DNA from 4 places in the Plantactinospora sp. BC1 genome. Region 3 is predicted to be linked to each of the others. Evidence: riboswitches for the same ligand, from Rfam matches in the RefSeq annotation. Region 3 holds a riboswitch; each other region holds the start of a gene.
The links. A riboswitch is a leader RNA that binds a small molecule or an ion and turns the genes downstream of it on or off. The one in region 3 is predicted to bind S-adenosylmethionine.
Positions count from the first base shown of each region.

Region 1: linked by a shared signal. The riboswitch ahead of C6361_RS06335 (GNAT family N-acetyltransferase) and the one ahead of C6361_RS09580 (ABC transporter substrate-binding protein) in region 3 are both predicted to bind S-adenosylmethionine.
Region 2: linked by a shared signal. The riboswitch ahead of thrC (threonine synthase) and the one ahead of C6361_RS09580 (ABC transporter substrate-binding protein) in region 3 are both predicted to bind S-adenosylmethionine.
Region 4: linked by a shared signal. The riboswitch ahead of C6361_RS11105 (aminotransferase class V-fold PLP-dependent enzyme) and the one ahead of C6361_RS09580 (ABC transporter substrate-binding protein) in region 3 are both predicted to bind S-adenosylmethionine.

Region 1 is NZ_CP028158.1:1,499,303-1,502,501, forward strand. Features, by position in the region: gene C6361_RS06330 (DUF6585 family protein) at 249-1,007, shown strand; gene C6361_RS06335 (GNAT family N-acetyltransferase) at 1,053-1,682, opposite strand; SAM riboswitch class IV at 1,695-1,810, opposite strand; gene C6361_RS06340 (SRPBCC family protein) at 1,968-2,432, shown strand; gene C6361_RS06345 (alpha/beta fold hydrolase) at 2,429-3,199, shown strand, end outside.
Region 2 is NZ_CP028158.1:2,607,738-2,610,936, forward strand. Features, by position in the region: gene C6361_RS11030 (oxidoreductase) at 1-439, shown strand, start outside; gene C6361_RS11035 (DUF6295 family protein) at 492-770, opposite strand; gene C6361_RS11040 (dienelactone hydrolase family protein) at 838-1,581, opposite strand; SAM riboswitch class I at 1,771-1,887, shown strand; gene thrC (threonine synthase) at 1,901-3,196, shown strand.
Region 3 is NZ_CP028158.1:2,283,699-2,286,897, reverse strand. Features, by position in the region: gene C6361_RS09585 (amino acid ABC transporter permease) at 1-252, opposite strand, end outside; gene C6361_RS09580 (ABC transporter substrate-binding protein) at 335-1,216, opposite strand; SAM riboswitch class I at 1,478-1,569, opposite strand; gene hrpA (ATP-dependent RNA helicase HrpA) at 1,676-3,199, opposite strand, start outside.
Region 4 is NZ_CP028158.1:2,626,615-2,629,813, forward strand. Features, by position in the region: gene C6361_RS11100 (aromatic acid exporter family protein) at 1-465, shown strand, start outside; gene C6361_RS11105 (aminotransferase class V-fold PLP-dependent enzyme) at 516-1,826, opposite strand; SAM riboswitch class IV at 1,873-1,992, opposite strand; gene C6361_RS11110 (PrsW family intramembrane metalloprotease) at 2,059-3,199, shown strand, end outside.

The sequences.
Region 1 (3,199 bases), 780 kb from region 3:
CCGGAGGGTCGAGTGGAGGCTCTGTCGGGGGCGTTCGGCGTGGCCCTGCCGTCGTGTCGTTAGCGTTGGCCGGTGGCGGGCAGCGCCGGCGACCGAGCTGGACCTGATCGTCGCATCGAGTGGTGCTGGTGGTGGTGGCGCACCCCGCGCCGCCACCGGTCCCGGCCGTTCCAGCCGGCGACCCGTTGACCGCCCGGACGACGATGGGAACCGATACGTCGCAGGATCGTCCGGGAGGTGAGCGTCGGATGCGGAACTGCCCGCCCGAGATCACGGAGATCGTCGCGGAGACCGGCCTCGGTGAGGTGGTCGAGCGCTATCGACAGGCGGTGGCGATGGAGCTGAGTTTCGCCGTCACCTGCGGCGTACTCGGGGTGTCCGGGTTGGTTTTCGGCGACGAGGTCGGGCGGGCGATCGGTGCCGGGGCCGGTGGGCTCGGGGTGCTGTTCGCCGTACCCGCCTGGCGCAGGTCCCGCTGTCACCTGTACCTCTGCACCGGTGGCCTGCTCACCACCACCGGGACGACCACCGTGACCCGCCTGCTCCGCTGGGCCGAGGTCGCGCACGTCCGGGTCTGGACCACCCGGATCTACCAGCTCGGCCCGGTGGAGGAGTTCCCGCGCTGCGTACTGGAGCTGACCGACGGCACGACGTTGAACCTGGCCAGGCCCCCGTACGCGGGCCTCGGCCGGCTCGCCGGGGCCGTGGAGCGGGCCGTGACCGAGACGACCTACCCGCGCCGGACCGCGGAGATCGCCGAGACCGGCACCAGTGTCTTCGGCCCGATCACCCTCAGCGCCGCAGGAGTGCGCGACGGCCGGCGATTCGTGGCCTGGTCGGACGTCGCACGGGTGGAGCGGGGGCGGGTGCGGCTGCGCATCTGGAACCGGGCCGGCCGGCAGGTCATCTCCCGGCAGGTCCGGACGATCCCGGATCTCGCCTGCCTGCTCAGGATCGCGTCCACCACACGCGGTGGGACGGCGAACCCGGCGAGGGCGCTGCCTTGACCGGGGGGCGCCAGGAGCGGGTTCCGGCGCCGAGAGCGTGCTGCGCTACCCGTCGTCTCGGCGTCGGGTGTCGAGGCCACTCGGCTCCGTGACGTCCGGCCAGGCCATCCGGAACTTGCGGGGAGCACCGTTGAGTCGGGACGGGTCTCCGCCGGGCGGTGACGCCGTCGCCGTCTCGACGCTGCGGGCTCCGCAGGCGCGGTAGAAGCGCTGCGCCGCCGTGTTCTGCTCCAGCACCCAGAGGTACATCCGTTCCGCCGTCGCGTGTTCCAGGACGGCTCGGGCGGCGCGGGCCAGGAGCCTGCTGCCGACACCGGTCCGCTGGTGGCCGTGCACGACGTGCAGATTGTCGACCAGGCTGCCCCACCGGGGGTCGTGGTCGAACACGACGTGGACGAAGCCGACGAGTCGGCCCTCCTCTTCGGCCACCACGGTCCGGCTGTTGGTCGGGGCAGCCAGGCGGGCCGACCAGACCGAGTGCCGGTCAGCGGCGACGTCACCGTCGAGGAAGGAGTCGGCGTAGGCGCCACGGTAGTGCCGGCGCCAACTCTCGGCGTGCAGTCGGGCGATCTGCTCGGCGTCGTCGGCGCCGGCGAGGCGCAGTAGTACCCGGCCGGTTGGCGTGGGGTGCTGTTCGGGTGCCGTGTCCTGGTCGAAGGAAGGGATCGACGACACCGGGACCTCCTGCTTCGCGGCTTGCTCGGCATCGCTCGTGCCGAGCCTGGTCCTCACCCGGAGCACCCCGCCCGCGAACGGAGGGTTGCCGGCCAGCGAGCCGGGGCTTGGCGCTGGCGCTCATGACCTGTACCGGCGATCGTAGCACCGCCCCCGTCGCGACCGGAGCGCCGAGGAGCGCCGGAGGCGCCGGAAGGCCGGCCTCCGGACATAGCCCGATTTCGATGGATGAAGACGCGTCAGTTGCCGGATGTCTGCCGTCGGTCGGCCCGGAACGCTGTGCGTATGGCGATGGACGTCAACCGCAACGCCCCGGTGGTCGTCGAACTGGAGGTCTTCACCCGCGCCGCGCCCGGCACGGTGTGGAACCTGCACACCGACATCGACCGTTGGCCGGAGTGGAACCCGCACATCGAGCGGGCGAACCTGCGCGGGCCGCTGCGGGTCGGCGCCACCTTCGACTGGTGCACCGCAGGCTTGGAGATCACGTCCACGATAGGTGAACTCGTGCCGCAGCGGCGCATCGCCTGGGGTGGCCGGACACGCGGCATCGACGGCCTGCACGTGTGGACGTTCAGCCCGCAGCCCGAGGGCGTCCTTGTCCGGACCGAGGAGTCCTGGGACGGCGAGCCCGTCCGGGTCGATCCGACCAACCTGCGCACCGCGCTGGAGGCCTCGCTGCGCGACTGGCTGAGCGCGCTGAAGAGGTGTGCGGAAACCGGCGCCCGACCGGCAGGAGAATCGGTGTGACCACCGCACGGCCCGGGTCGACCCCGATCCTGTTGCTGCACGGCTCCTGGCACGGTGCCTGGTGCTGGACGGAGGTCATCGCCCAGCTCGTGCCGTACGGCCGCCCGACCCTGGCGGTCGACATGGCCGGGCACGGGCTGCGCGCCCGTCGACCCGAGTGCCTGACCGTGCGTCCGTTCGACCCGGCCGCGCTGGCCACCGAGGTTTCGCCGGTGGCGGAGGTGGACCTCGACCGAGCGGCCGAGCTGCTGGTCTCGCAGATCGAATGGCTGGGCCGTGGCGGCCCGGTCACGGTGGTGGCGCACAGCATGGGCGGCCCCGTCCTGACCCGGGCGGCGCAGCAGGTTCCCGAACTGGTGGCGCACGCCGTCTACCTCGCCGCCATCATGCCCGGCTCGGACCGGGCGGCCGAGGGGTACTTCGCGCTGCCGGAGAACGCGGGCGCGCTGGTGCTGCCCGCCCTTCGGGGCGATCCGGGGGTGATCGGGGCGCTGCGGCTCGACCTCGCCTCGAACGACCCCGGCTATCGTCAGCAGCTTCGCGACGCGTTCTACGGCGACGTCGCCCCGGTCGTCGCCGACGCCGCCCTGGGCCTGCTCACCCCGGACGCCCCGGTCAGCATGATGCGCGGCACCACCCGGCTGACCCGGGACGGTTGGGGCTCCCTCCCCCGCACCTACGTCGTCTGCGCCCGGGACATGGCGATCCGCCCGGCACTCCAGCGGGTACTCGTCGCGGAGGCCGATGCCGCCTTCCCGGAGAATCCG
Region 2 (3,199 bases), 320 kb from region 3:
CGAGCTGCGCGACGCCGGGCTGATCCGGCACCTGGGCGTCTCCAACGTACGGCCGGAGCAGCTCGCCGAGGCGCAGGCAGTCGCGCCGGTGGTCTGCGTGCAGAACCCGTACGGCGTCGACTACCGGCGTAGCGCCGACGACCTGGTGCGGATCTGCGCCGAGCAGGGCGTCGCCTTCGTGCCGTTCTTCGCGATCGCGGGCGCCGGCCGGGAGGCGGGCGCGACCGCCGCCGGTGACTCCGATGCGGAGCTGCGGGCGGTGGCGCGGGCGCACGGCGCGACGGTGGCACAGGTCCGGCTCGCCTGGACGTTGCACCGGGGCCCGCACGTCCTGGCTATTCCGGGTACCGGCAATCCGGAGCACCTGGTCGCGAACGTGGCGGCCGGCGCCCTGCGGCTCAGCCCGGACGAACTGGCCCGGCTCGACCAGGCCGGCTGACCGCCCGGGGTGCCCGTGCCGGGGCTCGTGTCCCGGCCACGGGTACTCCGGGTCAGACCTGCTGGTCGCGGCTGGCCAGCCCGGCCGGCGCGGCGGCCAGGGCGGCCTGGATCGCCTCGACCAGGGCGAGCGCGGACTCCTCGGTCAGCTCGACCGCGACCCGCGCCCCCGGGCCGGCGGCCGGGTTCAGAAAGTCGATGTTGAGGGTGTGTGCGTACGGCGCGTGCGTCGGATGGTCCACGTAGACGCAGGTGTGGCTGACCGGGAACCAGCCGCCGGCACCCTTGCCGCTGCCGTCGACCTCGCGCTTCACCGTGACGTACGTGCACATGCCGGCCTCCTCGGGCTCGGACGGAGGGGACTCGGAGGAGGGGACTCGGACGGAGGGGATTCGCCGGTCAGGCGTTCAGGTGCCGGTCGAAGAAGTCCCGGACCCGTTGCCACCCCTCGGTGGCGGCCAGCGGCCGGTAGCTGGGCCGGTCGACGGCGAAGAAGCCGTGCCCGGCGTCGGCGAAGGTGTGGAACTCGTGCGGCTTGCCGAGCCGGGTCAGCTCCCGGGACAGCTCGTCCATCTGGGCCGGGGAGGGGTACTGGTCCTCGGCGCCGAAGAGCCCGAGCAGCGGGCAGGAGAGCCGGTCGGCCTGGTCGAGCAGCGGCTTCACCGCCAGCGGGAAGCTCTCCGGCGGGTTGCCGACCACGAACGCGCCGTAGCAGTCGACGGCGGCGTCCAGCGGCAGTCGGGTGGCGGCCAGGAACGCCTGCCGGCCACCGGAGCAGTACCCGATCACCCCGACCCTGCCGTTCGAGGCCGGCAGCCCGCGCAGGTGGTCGGCGGCGCCGCCGACGTCGCCGACGAGCCGGTCGTCGGGTACGCCACCGGCGGCCCGTGCCGTCGCCGCCGCGTCGTCGGGGCTGGCGCCGGGTGCCTCCCGGGAGTAGAGGTTGGGGCAGATCGCCGCGTACCCGTAGCTGGCCAGCCGACGCGTGATCTCCTTTGTCGGCTCGTCGTAGCCGGGCATGTGGTGGATCACCACCACCCCGCCGTGCGGCGTGGCATCGAGGGGCTGGGCGAGATATGCCTCGATCTCGTCGCCGCCCGCCCCGGTGATCCGGACCGTTCCGGCCTGCATCCCGTCCCGCACCGTCGTTGCTCCCGTCCTGCCCGGCCGGACCGCGTCCGCCGGCCGTACCCGAATTCTCATTAGCCCGGGTAACTATTTCAGCCGGCGGTCGGCGGCGGTCCGGTGACCCGGTGCGGGGATCTTCCTCACACCGCGAACAGACCCGGGACAGCGGCCTGCGGTGCCCGTAGACTGTCGGCACAACTTCATACCTCATCCAGAGGGGCTGAGGGATACGGCCCGATGACGCCCCGGCAACCACTCCACGGCGGAGCAGGTGCCAAATCCGTCCCCGCCGCGCGGTGCGGCGCCAGGGAAAGATGAGAGGACGGCTATCGCCATGACGTCGATCATCGACGCGACCCCCAGCCAGACCAGCCCGGTGGCACCCAACCCCGCCCGCGTTCTCGTCTGTCGCGGCTGCGGCACCGAATATCCGCTGGTCGCGCAGCACGCCTGTTACGAGTGTTTCGGCCCGCTGGAGGTCGGCTACGACGCCGCGACCCTGGCCCGGGTCACCAGGGCCGACATCGAGGCCGGCCCGAAGAACCTCTGGCGGTACGCCGCGCTGCTGCCGACCGGCCAGGACCCGACCACCCGGGTCACCCTCGACCCGGGGTTGACCCCGCTGGTGCCGGCCGCCGGCCTCGCCGCCGAGCTGGGCATCCGGGCGCCGCTCTGGGTCAAGGACGACAGCGCCAACCCCACGCACTCGTTCAAGGACCGGGTGGTGTCGGTGGCGTTGACCGCCGCCCGTGGTCTCGGCTTCACCCGGTTCGCCTGTGCCTCGACCGGCAACCTGGCGAACTCGGTCGCCGCGCACGCGGCCCGGGCCGGGGTGCCGTCGATCGTCTTCATCCCCGGCGACCTGGAGCAGGGCAAGGTGGTGACCACCGCCGTCTACGGCGGCGACGTGGTCGCGATCGACGGCTCGTACGACGACGTCAACCGGCTCTGCGGCGAGCTGGTCGAGACCGACGAGTTCGAGGACACCGCCTTCGTCAACGTGAACGTCCGGCCGTACTACGCCGAGGGCTCCAAGACGCTGGGTTACGAGGTGGCCGAGCAGTTGGGGTGGCGGATTCCCGAGCAGGTGGTCATCCCGATGGCCAGTGGCGAGCTGCTCACCAAGATTGACAAGGCGTTCAGCGAGCTGGTCGAGATCGGACTGGTCGAGGCGCCGCCGAACGGCTGGAAGGTCTTCGGCGCCCAGTCGGTCGGCTGCAACCCGATCGCCGTCGCGCTGCACGCCGACACCGACGTGATCACCCCGGTCCGGCCGACCGGGATCGCCAAGTCGCTCAACATCGGCGACCCGGCCGCCGGGCTCTACGCACTGGAGGCGGTGCGCCGTACCGGCGGCTGGATGGACTACGCCGACGACGACGAGATCCGCGCCGCCATCCGGCAGTTGGCCCGGACCACCGGCGTCTTCGCCGAGACGGCCGGCGGGGTCACCGTGGCCGTACTCGGCAAGCTGGTGGCGAGCGGCCGGCTGGATCCGGACGCCGAGACGGTGGTCTTCAACACCGGCGAGGGCCTCAAGACCCTGGACGCGGTGGCGGCACAGGTCGGTCCGACGTACCGGGTCAAGCCGTCGCTGCGGGCCGTCCGCGACGCCGGGCTGCTCGGCTGAATT
Region 3 (3,199 bases):
GATCAGCAGGATGGTGACGGCGGCCGGCAGTCCCCGGAACACGTCGGTGTAGATCCGGGCCGGCCAGCGCAGCCACCGGCTCCGGGACAGCCCGGCCATCGCCAGCAGCATGCCGAGCAGCGTCCCCACGATGGCGGAGAGCAGCGCCAGCAGCAGCGTGTTGGGCAGCCCGACCGTGAGCATCTCGGGCAGCGCCTCGCGCATCGACTCCCAGTCGAAGAACGTCTCCCACAACGTCGCCAGGGTCTCCATCGCCTCACCTGTCTCGGATCCACCAGTCGTCGGCCGGCCGCCCCGGGCGGCCGGCCGACGACTGTCTGATGTGCTGGCCGGGTCAGCTCGCCGGGGTGGCGGCCGGGCTCGTCGGACCGGCCTTGACCGGCGGGTACGTCACCGTGCCGCTGCCCGGCTTGAAGCTCTCCGGTACCGGCCGACCGGGGTAGTACTGCTCCTGGAGGCGGGTCCAGGTGCCGTCCTCGATCACCTGGTCGAGTGCGGAGTTCAGCGCCTCGCGCAGCGGGTCGGCGCCCTTGGCCACCGCGAACGCGGTCGGTGCCGAGCTGAGCTGCTTCTCGGCCAGTACGATCTTGCCGCCGCTCTCCTGTGCGGACTTCTCGCCGATCTCGGCGGGCGCGATCCAGGCGTCGGCGGTCTTCGACCTGAGCTGGTTGATCGCGCCGTTGTAGTCGGGTACCCGGACCGGGTCCAGGCCCTCCTTGGTGGCGTAGTCGTCCTGCACGGTGCCCTGCACCACGACCACCCGCTTCCCCTTCAGCTCGGCGAAGCTCCTGATCGGCGAGCCGGCCGGTACGTCGAGTCCGAAGTAGCCGAAGTCGTACCCGTTGGTGAAGTCGACGGTCTTGCGCCGCGCCTCGGTGATGGTGATCGACGACGAGCCGGCGTCGAACTTGTGGTTGTTGACCTGGGCGAGCAGCGCGGAGAACTCGGTGCCGACGAACTCGACCTTGAGCCCGAGCTTGCCCGCGACGGCGGTCATCAGGTCGTTGTCGAAGCCGGTGAACTTGCCGTCGGAGAGGAAGACGTTCGGCGGCGCGTCGGTCAGGGTGCCGACCCGCAGGGTCCCGGGTTGCAGCAGGTCGTACGGGTTGTCGGCGGTGTCGCCCGACGACGAGCCGCCGCAGGCGGCGACCGCGCCGAGCAGCGCGACGGCGGCGACGCCGGAGAGGAGGCGGGTGGCGAGAGGGTTGATGCGCATTGTGCTGAAACTCCATGAAATATCCGGCGACGGCGTGCCGGAGAACCACCCGGACCGGTCAGGTCGCGGGCGGTACGCCGACGGCGTCGCTCAGGGGGTGCTGACGAGATGGTCGGAATGCCGCCGACCGGCGGTCGCGGTCAGGCCGAGGCCCGACAGAGCATGGTGCTGGTCCGGCAGAGGTCGACGTGTCGACGCCACCGGTGCCAGACGACATGCAGCCGGCTCGCCCGCCCGGCTCGGATGCTGCGCACTGCTGAACCTCCATCGGTCCTGGCGGTAGCACCCGCACCCACGGTGGGGGGTTGCTGCGACGTCGACGAGCCAGGTCTCTCGGTCGCTCTGGATGGCCGGAGGTCAGCCTACTAAACCCGGGTACCGACATTCCAACTGGTCAGGGCCGGGATGGCTGTGTCGCTCGCCACCCGCCGCCCCGGGGCGTCCGGCCGGTGCGGGGCCTCAGCCCGCCTCGGCGACGTCCATCGCCCGGTAGATCCGCTGTTCCGAGATCGGGTACGGCGTACCGAGCGCCTGGGCGAAGACGTTCACCCGGAGTTCCTCGATCATCCAGCGGATCTGCCGTACCGCGTCGGAACCCCGGCGGGCGGGTGGCAGCGCGTCGACCATCTCCCGGTACTCCTGCTGCACCTGCTCGATCCGGGCCTGCTGGTCGCGGTCCCGCTGCGGGTTCTGCGGCAGCCGGTCGAGGCGACGCTCGATCGCGGTCAGATAGCGGGGCAGGTCGGCGAGGCGGGCGTACCCGGTCTCGGTGACGAAGCCGCGGTGCACCAGCCCGGAGAGCTGGGCCCGGATGTCGGTTAACGCCGCCACCATGGTCAGGTCGTTGGTCCGGGCCAGCCGCTGCTCGACCGCGTAGGCGGCGGCGAGCACCCGGCGTACCCGGTCGACGACCTCGACGGTGGTGTCGACCAGATCCGCCCGGACCCGGTCGCGCAGCGCGGCGAACCCCTCGGCGTCCCAGGCCGGCCCGCCGGCGTCGGCGATCAACTTGTCCACCGCCGCGTCGGCGGCGTCGTCGAGCAGCTCCTGCACGTTGCGGTGCGGGTTGCGGCTCAGCGCCAGCTTCGCCTCGTTGGAGAGCCGACCGGAGACGAACTTCTGCGGCGAGCCGAGGGTCAGCCGGAGCAGTCGCCGGGTACCGGCCCACATCTGGCGACCCTGCTCGGCCTCGGTCTCGAAGACCCGTACCCCGACGCTGTCGCCCTCGTCGACCAGGGCCGGGTAGGCGGTCACCAGGTAGCCGGCCCGATCCTGCTCGATCGAGCGCGGCAGCGTGCCGATGCTCCACTCCCGCAGCCCGGACCGTTCGACGTCCGGGGCGGCGGCGGCCACCATCCGGCGTACCTGGGTGGTGAGCTGCCGTTGCAGCGCCGGCAGGTCCTTGCCCTCGGCGACGGTCTGCCGCTCCTCGCCGACCACCCGGAAGGTGGGGCGCAGGTGTGCCGGCAGCTTCGCCAGGTCCCAGGCGTCCCGGGGCACGGTCACCCCGGTCATCCGGCGCAGCTCCCGGGTCAGCGCGTCGAGCAGCGGCTCCCGGCCGGGTGTGATCGAGGCCAGCACCGCCCGGGCGTAGTCCGGCACCGGGACGAAATTCCGGCGCACCGCCTTCGGCAGCGACCGGATCAGCGCCACCACGAGTTCCTCGCGCAGCCCCGGTACCTGCCAGTCGAAGCTCTCCGCGTCGACCTGGTTGAGCATCGGCAGCGGGATGTCCACCGTCACCCCGTCGGTCTCGGTCCCCGGCTCGAACCGGTACGTCAGCGGCAGCGCCACCCCGTCCGAGTGCCACTCGTCGGGGTAGTCGGCCGCGTCGACCCCGCCCCGCCCCTCGTTGACCAGCATCTGCCGGTCGAAGGTGAGCAGGTCGGGCCGGTCCCGGCGGGTCTTTTTCCACCAGGCGTCGAAGTGCCGGCCGGAGACCACCTCGGCGGGGATCCGCTGCTCGTAGAAGGCGTACAGCGT
Region 4 (3,199 bases), 340 kb from region 3:
TACGTGGAGAGTTCCGAGTACATCGAGCACGCGGTGCACAACAGCGGGACCCTGATCCGGCGGGCGGTCACCGCGCTGGAGGACGAGGAGCCGATCCCGGAGGAGATGTCGAACGCGGTCACCATGCTCGCCGAGGCGGTACGGCTGCTGCGCCGGGACCTCGGGCACGGCATACGCCCGGAGGCGGCCCGGGAGCAGGCGTTGCAGGCGATCGGCCAGGCCGGTCGGGCGTACGCCGAGGGGGTCGGGTTCTCCGGCAGCGTGGTGATCGCGCAGGTGCGTACCACCGGCAGTGACCTGCTCCGGGCCACCGGCATCGAACGCCTGGAGGCGAACCAGCTCGTACGCCGGGCGGCCGGCGGGCACGCCGGGGAGGCCGCCGCGGAGGCCGCCCGGCAGCCCGGCACCCCGCCGTCGACCGGGCGCTCCGGCGGCCCCTCGGGCGAGCGGGGCCCGGCCCGCTGACCGGAGCCGGTCCCCGCCCGGCAGCACGCCCTCGCCGGGCGCGGGCTAAGTCAGCGGATCGCCGCCAGGGCGGTGAGCAGCCGGTCGACGTGCCCGGCGGTGCTGCCCAGCCCGATGCTGGCGCGCAGCGCGGTCGGCGGCAGGTCCCGCCGTCCGCTCCGGGTGGCCGCCTCGGCGAGCAACCGCCGGGCCAGCGGGTGCGCGCAGAACAGCCCGTCCCGCAGCCCGAGCTGCCAGCGCTGGGCGAGGTCGGCCGCGACCGCCGCCGAGTCCCGGCCGGCGACCACGAACGAGACGATGCCGACCCGGGGCGCGGCCGCGTCGAAGGTACGCAGTTCGACCACCTCCGGCAGGGCGGCGAGCCCGGACCGGAGCCGGGCGAGCAGGGCCTGCTCGTGCGCGTACAGCGCGGCCCGGTCCGCCTCGGCCAGGGCGGTGCAGACCCCGGCCAGCGCCACCGCGCCGAGCAGGTTGGGGGTGCCCGCCTCGTGCCGGGCGGGCCCCTCGGCCCAGCGCACGTCATGGGTGGCCGCCCCGACGCCGAGGGTCGCACCGCCACCGGCCAGGTACGGCGGGGCGGCGTCGAGCCAGTCCGCCCGCCCGGCCAGTACGCCGATCCCGAACGGCGCGTACAGCTTGTGTCCGGAAACGGCCACGTAGTCGACGGTCAGGGCGGCGATGTCCAGTTCGGCGTGCGGGGCGAGCTGGGCGGCGTCCAGCGCGATCCGGGCGCCGTGCCGGTGGGCGACCCGGGCCAGGTCGGCGACCGGCCAGCACTCGCCGGTGACGTTGCTGGCCCCGGTCACCGCGACCAGGATCGGTGCCCCGCCGCCGCTGCCCCGGCGCAGTTCCCGCAGTGCCGCGTCGACCGCCCGCACGGCGTCGCCGGCCGAGCCCGGCACCGGCAACCGGACCGTACCGGCCGGCCAGGGCAGCAGGTTGGCGTGGTGCTCGGCGGCGAAGGTCACCACCCGGGTGCCGGGCGGCAGGGCCCGGGCCAGCAGGTTGAGCGCGTCGGTGGTGTTGCGGGTGAAGACGACGTGGTCGTCCGCGCGTACCCCGAGGAAGTCGCCGACCTGCTGCCGGGCCCGCTCGTACGCCAGCGTGCTGCGCCGGGAGAGCGCTCCGGCGCCCCGGTGCACGCTGCCGTACCAGGGCAGCAGCTCGGCCACGGCGTCGGCGGCGGCCCGCGCGCACGGTGCGGTGGCGGCGTAGTCGAGGTTGACCTGTCCCGGCACCCCGAGCACCGCGAGCGGCGCCGCCGGGGCCAGGGTTGCCGGGGTCAGGGTTGCCGGGGTCGGCGTTGCCGGCGCGGCCACGCCGGTCGGCCGGGCGGGCGCGGAAACGACGGTGCTGCTCATCGGGGATACCTCCGGTGGCCAGGGACCCCGGAGCGGGTGGGAACGGGGTCCGCGCTTGCCCGGTGCGGTGTGCACCGAGCCCGGTCATCACCCGGGGCACCCCACCGCGAACCTCGACGAGGGTTGCCGGCCAGCAAGCCGGGGCTTGACGCTGGCGCTCGTGACCTGCCAGAGAGCATAACCGGCCCGGTTGTGCTCCGGCCGGGCTGTCCGGAGGAACTACGCTGATCACATGGCCGACACCCCGCCCGGTGCGGCGGCGCCCCAGCCGCCGTCGCCGACCCCGCCGTGGCCGCCCGCCCCGTCGGGGCAGTTCCCGCCCTCCGCGGGCAGCCTGCCGCAGGTGGCGGCGCCCGAGCGGCGGAGCCGGGCCCGGCTGCTGACGATGATCGGGGCGATCGCGCTGATCGTCGTCTGCGCGGTGTTGATGGCCTGGGAGCTGGTGTCGCCGGCCGGGGTCACGCCGCCGCTGATCGGGCTGGCCGCGGCGGCGCTGCCGGTGCCGGTGCTGGTCGCCTGCTTCCTCTGGCTCGACCGGTACGACCCGGAGCCGGTCAAGTATCTGGCCTTCTGCCTCGGCTGGGGTGCCGCGGTCTCCACCTTCGCCGCGCTCCGGACCAACACCTTCGCGGCCGACACGCTCCAGCTCCCGCTACCGCTGGTCGGCGTGCTGGTCGCGCCCTTCATCGAGGAGCTGACCAAGGCGCTCGGCCCGCTCCTGCTCCTGCTCTACCAGCGCCGCAAGTGGTCCGGCATCACCGACGGCATCGTCTACTGTGGCCTGTCGGCGGTCGGGTTCGCCATGGTCGAGAACATCCTCTACTTCGGCCTGCACGGCTACGCCGAGGGCGTCGACCAGTACGGCCCGGCCACCGGTGCGCAGAACGTCTTCGGGATCTTCATCCTGCGGGTCCTGATCAGCGGCTTCGCCCACCCGCTCTTCACCTCGATGACCGGCATCGGGCTCGGCATCGCCGTCCGGTCGGGCAGCCGCCCGATCCGGATCCTCGCCCCGCTCGCCGGCCTGCTGCTGGCGATGATCCTGCACGGCGCCTGGAACCTGGCCGCGACCCTCACCCAGCTCTTCGCTGAGCCGCTGATCCTGCTCTACAGCTACCTCGGGCTGATGGTGCCGATCTTCCTGGGCGTGGTCGGCCTCGCCGTCTGGGTGCGGAGCTGGGAGGGGCGGCTCACCCAGCGGCGGCTCCCCGACTACGTGTCGACGGGTTGGCTCACCCCACCCGAACTGGCCGCGCTCGGCACCCTCGGCCGGCGGCACGCGGCCCGCCGCTGGGCCCGCCGGATCGCCGGTGAGGAGGGCGCCAAGGCGATGCGGGCGCTCCAGATCTCCGCGACCCGGCTCGCCCTGCTCC